One region of the Micromonospora sp. NPDC005163 genome, then DNA from elsewhere that is predicted to be linked to it. Evidence: riboswitches for the same ligand, from Rfam matches in the RefSeq annotation. Region 1 holds a riboswitch; each other region holds the start of a gene.

Region 1 (2,258 bases):
CACCATGCCGAAGAAGATCGGCACCATCAGGCCCAGGAAGCCGTACAGCATGATCACCGCCTCCCCGGTGGCCTGGGTGAGCGTCGGCAGCAGGTTCCAGGTGCCGTGCAGCATCATCGCCAGCAGCAGACCCGCGACCGGGGCGAGCACCCGCACGCGCCGGTCGGCGGTACGGGCCGCGACACCGAGCCCCACACCGGTCATCGAGGTGAACAGCGGATGGGCGAACCCGAACAGCAGGATCCGGACGATGAAGATGGCGATGACCTGTTGAGTGCCGGTCGCCGGGCCGTACCGGTCGGCGCCGGCCGCATAGCCGTACCCGCCCAGGTAGAGGATGTTCTCCACCATGGCGAAGCCGACCGCGGAGAGCCCGCAGTAGACCAGGCCGTCGGTGATCCCGGACCACTCCCGGCGACGGAACACCAGCAGCAGGATCGGGCCGAGGGCCTTGGTCAGCTCCTCGATGAACGGCGCCACCAGCACACCGGTGAGCGCGGACGGCAGCCCCCAGTCGGCGAACCGCGCGGCGGCGAACTCATTCACGGTGAGCGATGCGGCGGTGGAGACGAACGCCCCCCAGGCGAAACAGAAGATCAGGTACTTCAGCGGCTCCGGCTCGTATCGGTCGAGCCAGAGGAAGCAGGCGACCAGCACCGGCACCGGCAGGATGGCGGCGACCACCCCGATCAGCAGCGCCCGTACGCCGAGCGACTGGCCGAGCGTGAAGACCATGAACACCGCGCACCCCGCGATGAACAGCACCACCCCCGCCAGCACCAGGAACCGCCGCCACCCCAGTCGGCGCAGCGGCATCCGGGGCGCCGCGCCGGCGGACGGGGCTGCGGGCGCGGGCGGCGACGGCAGGGGTGCACCGGGCGGGGTGTCGGCCATGCGGTCAGCGTAGCCATCCGCCGCCGGCTGGTCCGGGCCCATCGGCAGCCGCTATGCTGCCGGCAGGTCACGAGCGCCAGCGTCAAGCCCCGGCTTGCTGGCCGGCAACCCTCGTCGAGTTCGCGGTGGGGTGCCCCGGGTGATGACCGGGCCCAGCCCGATCGGTGTGCTGGGCAAGCGCGGACCCCGTCCCGACATCGCACCCGGGGTCCCTGACCCCGGAGGTTCCGGCGTGTCCGTCACCCTCGTACCCTCGCTGCCCACCCGGTCCGGCAGCACGCCCGCGCCGGCCCCGTCGCGGCCGCTCGACGTGCTCGGCGTACCGGGCGAGATCAACCTCGACTACGCGGCCACCGCGCCGTGTGCGCGGGCCGCCGCCGACGCGGTGTCCGAGCTGCTGCCCTGGTACGCGAGCGTGCACCGGGGCGCGGGAGCGCTGTCCCGGCGCTGCACGCTGGCCTACGAGCGGGCCCGGCAGACGGTGGGCGACTTCTTCGGCGCCCGCGCCGACGACCACGTGATCTTCACCCGCAACACCACGGATGCGCTGAACCTGCTGGCGCGGGCGGTGCCCGCCGGCACGACGGTGGTCACCTTCGCCGGAGAGCACCACGCCAACCTGCTGCCCTGGCCGCGTGGCTCGGTACGGCTGCCGGTGCCCACCGAGCCCGCCGAGGCGGTACGCGCCCTCGCCGCCGCCCTCGCCGAGCTGCGCCGGGACAGCAACCCGGCGCTGCCGGTGCTGGTCGCGGTGACCGGGGCGAGCAACGTGACCGGCGAGCGCTGGCCGGTCGCCGAGCTCGCCCGGGTCGCCCACCGGCATGGGGCACGGATCGTCCTCGACGCCGCACAGCTCGCCCCGCACGCACCGGTCGACCTTCTCGCGCTCGACGTGGACTACCTGGCCGTCTCCGGCCACAAGCTGTACGCGCCGTTCGGCGCGGGCGTGCTGGTCGGCCGGGCGGACTGGCTGGACGCCGCTCCGCCGTACCTGGCCGGCGGCGGCGCCACCAGCCACGTCGGGCCGGCCACGCACGACGTGACCTGGGCGACCGGCCCGGCCCGGCACGAGGGCGGCACGCCGAACCTGCTCGGTGCGGTGGCGCTGGCCGCGGTGTGCGCGGCGCTGGCCGGGGCGGACCAGGCGACGCTGGCCGCCAGCGAGCAGGCGTTGCTGACCCGGCTGCGGACCGGCATCGCCGCCCTGCCGCACGTGGTGGAGCTGCGCACCTTCGGCCCGGACGCGCCCCGCGTCGGCATCGTCTCGTTCGTGGTCGCCGGGTGGGACTCGGCCGAGGTGGCCGCGCGGCTGGCCGCGGACCACCGGATCGGCGTACGGGACGGGCTGTTCTGCGCCCACCCGC
Region 2 (2,258 bases), on a different contig from region 1:
AGCGGCGCGAGCCCGACGCCGATCAGCAGGATCGTCGCCGCGGCCGGCAGCCCCCGGAACACGTCGGTGTAGACCCGCGCCGGCCAGCGCAGCCACCGGCTGCGGGAGATGCCGGCGACGGCCAGCAGCAGGCCCAGCACCGAGCCGAGCAGGGCGGCGGAGACCGCCAGGATCAGCGTGTTGGGCAACCCGACGGTCAGCATCTCGGGCAGCGCCTCGCGCATCGCGTCCCAGTCGAAGAAGGTCTCCCACAGGGTGCTCAACGGATCCATTGGTCGCCTCTCCTACCGCCCCGCTCGCTCGTCACCGGGTGTCTCAGGACGCGGCCGACGCCGACGCCGACGCCGACGCCGACGCCGACGCCGACGCCGACGGTGCGGCCGGCACGGTCACCGTGCCGCTGCCCGGGCGGAAGTCCGCCGGTACGGGCCGACCCGGGTAGTACTGCGCCTGCAACCGGCTCCAGGTGCCGTCCGCGATCACCTCGTCGAGGCCCTTGTTCAGCGCCTCCCGCAGTTTGTCGCCGCCCTTGGCGACGGCGTACGCGGTCGGTGCCGGGCTGAGCTGCTTGGCCGCCACAGTGATCTTGCCGTTGCTGTCGGCCGCCGACGTCTCGCCGATCTCGGCCGGGGCGATCCACGCGTCGGCGGTGCCCGCCTTGAGCTGGTTGATCGCGCCGTTGTAGTCCGGCACCCGGACCGGGTTGAGCTGCTCGCCGGTGGCGTAGTCGTCCTGGACGGTGCCCTGCACCACCACGACCCGCTTGCCGGCGAGCTGGTCGAAGCCGGTGATCGGCGAGCCGGCCGGCACGTCCAGGCCGAAGTAGCCGAAGTCGTAGCCGTTGCCGAAGTCGACCGTCTTCTTGCGCGCCTCGGTGATGGTGATCGAGGAGCTGCCGACGTCGAACTTGTGGTTGTTGACCTGGGAGAGCAGCGCGGAGAAGTCGGTGCCGACGAACTCCACCTTCAGGCCGAGCTTGCTGGCCACTGCGGTCAGCAGGTCGTTGTCGAAGCCGGTGAACTTGCCGTCCTTGAGGTACACGTTCGGTGGCGCGTCGGTCAGCGTGCCGGCGCGCAGCACGCCCGGCTGCGCCAGACCGTACGGGTTGGCGGCGGCGTCGGACGAGGTGTCGTCGCCGCACGCGGTGAGCGCGGTGGCGGCCAGGATCGTGGACGCGCCGAGGGCCGCGGCGCGGGTCAGGGCAGGAAGGAATCGCACAGGTGTCTCCGAAGTTTGCGCAGCGGCGGACGCAGATGTGCGCCGCCGACGGTGCGCCCGGTGGGCGTACCGCTGGGATGGGTTCGGGAAGGGGTGCGCTAGTACGCGCGGCCGCGACAGGCGGCGCTGCACACCCGCATCAGGTCCACGTGCCGCCTGCGGGTCAGTGCCGGTGTCGGCCAGCCGGTGCGGGAATCCGCGGCGTCGGCTGATGGTGTGGTGCTGAGGATGCGCATGGCTCTCCCGGGTCTGTGCTGACCTGGGTGCCAGGCCACGCTTGCACCGACGTCGTGCCGGTGCCTGGTCTTCACCCGGGGCACCCCACCGCGGAGGAGGGTTGCCGGCCAGCGAGCCGGGGCTTCGCGCTGGCGCTCATGACCTGCGCCGAGGCTAGCAGCCCGGGGAGGCGGATCGTCCAGTCGTTATGACCACGCTCACCGTCCGCGACTGGCGTCCGGTCGGCAGGTCAGCTGGCGTGCACGTGCGGACGGCGGCGCGGGTCGGGTTCCTGGCGGCGCAGGATCTCCCGGGTGACCGGGGCGATCTCGCCGTGGCCGAACGCCAGGTAGCGCAGCAAGTTGCCGCCCGGGTTGCCCTCGGTCCACTCGAAGTAGATGTGCGGGCACCGCCCCGCCCGGTCGCGGATATCCAGCAGCAGGGCGGCCACCGCGCTGGGCACCGCGGAACTGGCGAGGCTCAGCACCGGGTACCGGTCGTGCTCCACGCTGCCACGGATCAGCAGCTCGGTCTCGAAGTCCGACGGGTCGGTCACCGTCACCTCGACGAAGATCACCGCGCTGTCGGCCGGGAAGTCGTTGTCCGCCACGGTCTGGGCGAGCTTGTCGCGGTACTCCGCACGGTCCCGGGTGGCCGGCTCGTGCGCGATGAGGCGGACGCGGCGCCCGCTGCACTCGTCGATCAACCGGGTGGCCTCGGCGTCCAGCTCCACCCGGTCGACCCGCAACTCGAAGGCGCGGAACAACCGGGACAGCAGCGACACCACGATCATCCCGCCGATGAAGCAGGCCGCGATCTTCACG
Region 3 (2,258 bases), on a different contig from region 1:
TCCTGGTCGGCATCCTGCTGCTCCGCGAGGGCGCCGGCGCGCTGCGGCTCGGCGGCCGGGCGGTCGAGGTGGCGGTGCTCGGCGCGGTCGGCTTCGCCGGCTTCAACGTGCTCACCAACCTGGCGCTCGAACACGCCGCACCGCAGCAGGTCGCCCTCTTCGTGGCGACCACCCCGGTCATCACCCAGCTGGTCCGCTGGGTCCGCGACGGCGTACGCCCGAAGCCGCTCCTGCTGGCCCTCTCCCTGGTGGCGCTTCTCGGCGTCGGCCTGGTGATCACGCGCGGGAGCCTGGCCGGGCTCGGTCAGTTCGGCCTCGGCGGTCTGATGATGATCGGCGCGGTGTTCGGCTGGGCCATCTACACCCACGGCGCCAGCCGGTTCGGCGGCTGGTCGCCGCTGCGGTACACCACCCTCACCGCGCTCGCCGGCACGGCCGCCATGCTCGCCGCGAGCGTGCTCGCCGACGGCATCGGCTGGCAGCACGCGCCGGGAGCCGCCGACCTGGTGGCGGTCGCGCCGCAGTTGGCGTACGCCGTGATCGTGGGCGCCGTGGTCGCGGTGCTGGCCTGGAACACCGGCGTGCAGCGGCTCGGCACCGCCAACGCCGCGCTCTTCATGAACCTGGTCCCGGTGACCACCTTCGCAGTGCAGATCGCCCGCGGCTACCGGCCCGAGCCGGTCGAGCTTGTCGGGGCCGCGATCACCATCGCCGCCCTGGTCGCCGCCAACGTGGCGACCCGCGCCCGCACCGCCGCGGTGCCCGCGGACCAGGCGACCGCCGTCGTCGACCGGACGGCGGTCGTCGACCCGGTCGCGGTGGTGGCCCGCTAACCGGCCGGCCGAGTCAGATCGACGGCGCAGGTCGTCCCGGCCGCCGCCGGCCGATCGCTCACCTGGCGGGACGCCGGGAGCCTCCCGTCGCCGCATTGCCTAGACTCGGCGGCACAACTGAATACCTCATCCAGAGGGGCTGAGGGATACGGCCCGACGACGCCCCGGCAACCACCCCGCGCGCTCACCGCTGAGCGCCCCGCGGGGCAGGTGCCAATTCCGTCCCCGCCGCACCGTGCGATGCGGGGAAAGATGAGAGGACCCTCGACATGACGTCGACGCTCGCCGCCTCCGGCATCGACACCTCCGCCAGCCCCGCCCGCGCCCTGGTCTGCCGCGCCTGTTCGGCCCGCTACCCGCTCGCCGCCCAGCACGCCTGCTACGAGTGTTTCGGCCCGCTGGAGGTCGACTACGACGCCACAGCCCTGGCCACGGTCACCCGTGAGCGGATCGAGGCCGGCCCGGACAACATCTGGCGGTACGCCGCGCTGCTGCCCGCCGGTCAGGACCCGTCCACCCGCGTCACCCTGAACCCGGGGCTCACCCCGCTGGTAGCGGCCCCGCACCTCGCCGCCGAACTGGGCATCACCGCGCCGCTCTGGGTCAAGGACGACAGCGCCAACCCGACCCACTCGTTCAAGGACCGGGTCGTATCGGTGGCGCTCACCGCCGCCCGGGCGCTCGGCTTCACCCGGTTCGCCTGCGCCTCCACCGGTAACCTGGCCAACTCGGTGGCCGCGCACGCCGCCCGCGCCGGGGTGCCCTCGGTGGTCTTCATCCCGAGCGACCTGGAGCAGGGCAAGGTCATCACCACCGCGGTCTACGGCGGTGACCTGGTCGCCATCGACGGCTCGTACGACGATGTGAACCGGCTCTGCGGCGAGCTGGTGGAGACCGACGAGTTCGAGGACACCGCGTTCGTCAACGTCAACGTCCGGCCGTACTACGCCGAGGGCTCCAAGACACTCGGGTACGAGGTGGCCGAGCAGCTCGGTTGGCGGATCCCGGCCCAGGTGGTCATCCCGATGGCCAGCGGCGAGCTGCTCACCAAGATTGACAAGGCGTTCTCCGAGCTGGTCGAGATCGGTCTGGTCGAGGCGCCGGCCGGCGGCTGGAAGGTCTTCGGCGCCCAGTCCGCCGGCTGCAACCCGATCGCCACCGCCCTGCACGCCGACACCGACACGATCACCCCGGTCAAGCCCACCGGCATCGCCAAGTCGCTCAACATCGGCGACCCGGCCGCCGGCCTCTACGCCCTGGAGGCGGTCCGCCGCACGGACGGCTGGATGGAGTACGCCGACGACGACGAGATCCGCGCCGGCATCCGACAGTTGGCACGTACCACCGGGGTCTTCGCCGAGACCGCGGGCGGGGTCACCGTGGCGGTGCTGCGCAAGCTGGTCGAGTCCGGCCGGCTCGACCCCA

Evidence for each region. Region 1 has a riboswitch for S-adenosylmethionine ahead of ACWD6N_RS33295 (aminotransferase class V-fold PLP-dependent enzyme). Riboswitches for the same ligand answer to the same signal wherever they lie in the genome.
Region 2: another riboswitch for S-adenosylmethionine. It lies ahead of ACWD6N_RS09615 (ABC transporter substrate-binding protein); the one in region 1 lies ahead of ACWD6N_RS33295 (aminotransferase class V-fold PLP-dependent enzyme).
Region 3: another riboswitch for S-adenosylmethionine. It lies ahead of thrC (threonine synthase); the one in region 1 lies ahead of ACWD6N_RS33295 (aminotransferase class V-fold PLP-dependent enzyme).

Annotation. Positions count from the first base shown of each region.
Region 1 covers NZ_JBSFYP010000083.1:3,405-5,662, forward strand. The annotation lists gene ACWD6N_RS33290 (PrsW family intramembrane metalloprotease) at 1-936, opposite strand, end outside; SAM riboswitch class IV at 960-1,080, shown strand; gene ACWD6N_RS33295 (aminotransferase class V-fold PLP-dependent enzyme) at 1,151-2,258, shown strand, end outside.
Region 2 covers NZ_JBSFYP010000009.1:99,625-101,882, reverse strand. The annotation lists gene ACWD6N_RS09620 (amino acid ABC transporter permease) at 1-272, opposite strand, end outside; gene ACWD6N_RS09615 (ABC transporter substrate-binding protein) at 316-1,218, opposite strand; SAM riboswitch class IV at 1,487-1,598, opposite strand; gene ACWD6N_RS09610 (APC family permease) at 1,685-2,258, opposite strand, start outside.
Region 3 covers NZ_JBSFYP010000004.1:867-3,124, reverse strand. The annotation lists gene ACWD6N_RS04845 (DMT family transporter) at 1-833, shown strand, start outside; SAM riboswitch class I at 957-1,092, shown strand; gene thrC (threonine synthase) at 1,103-2,258, shown strand, end outside.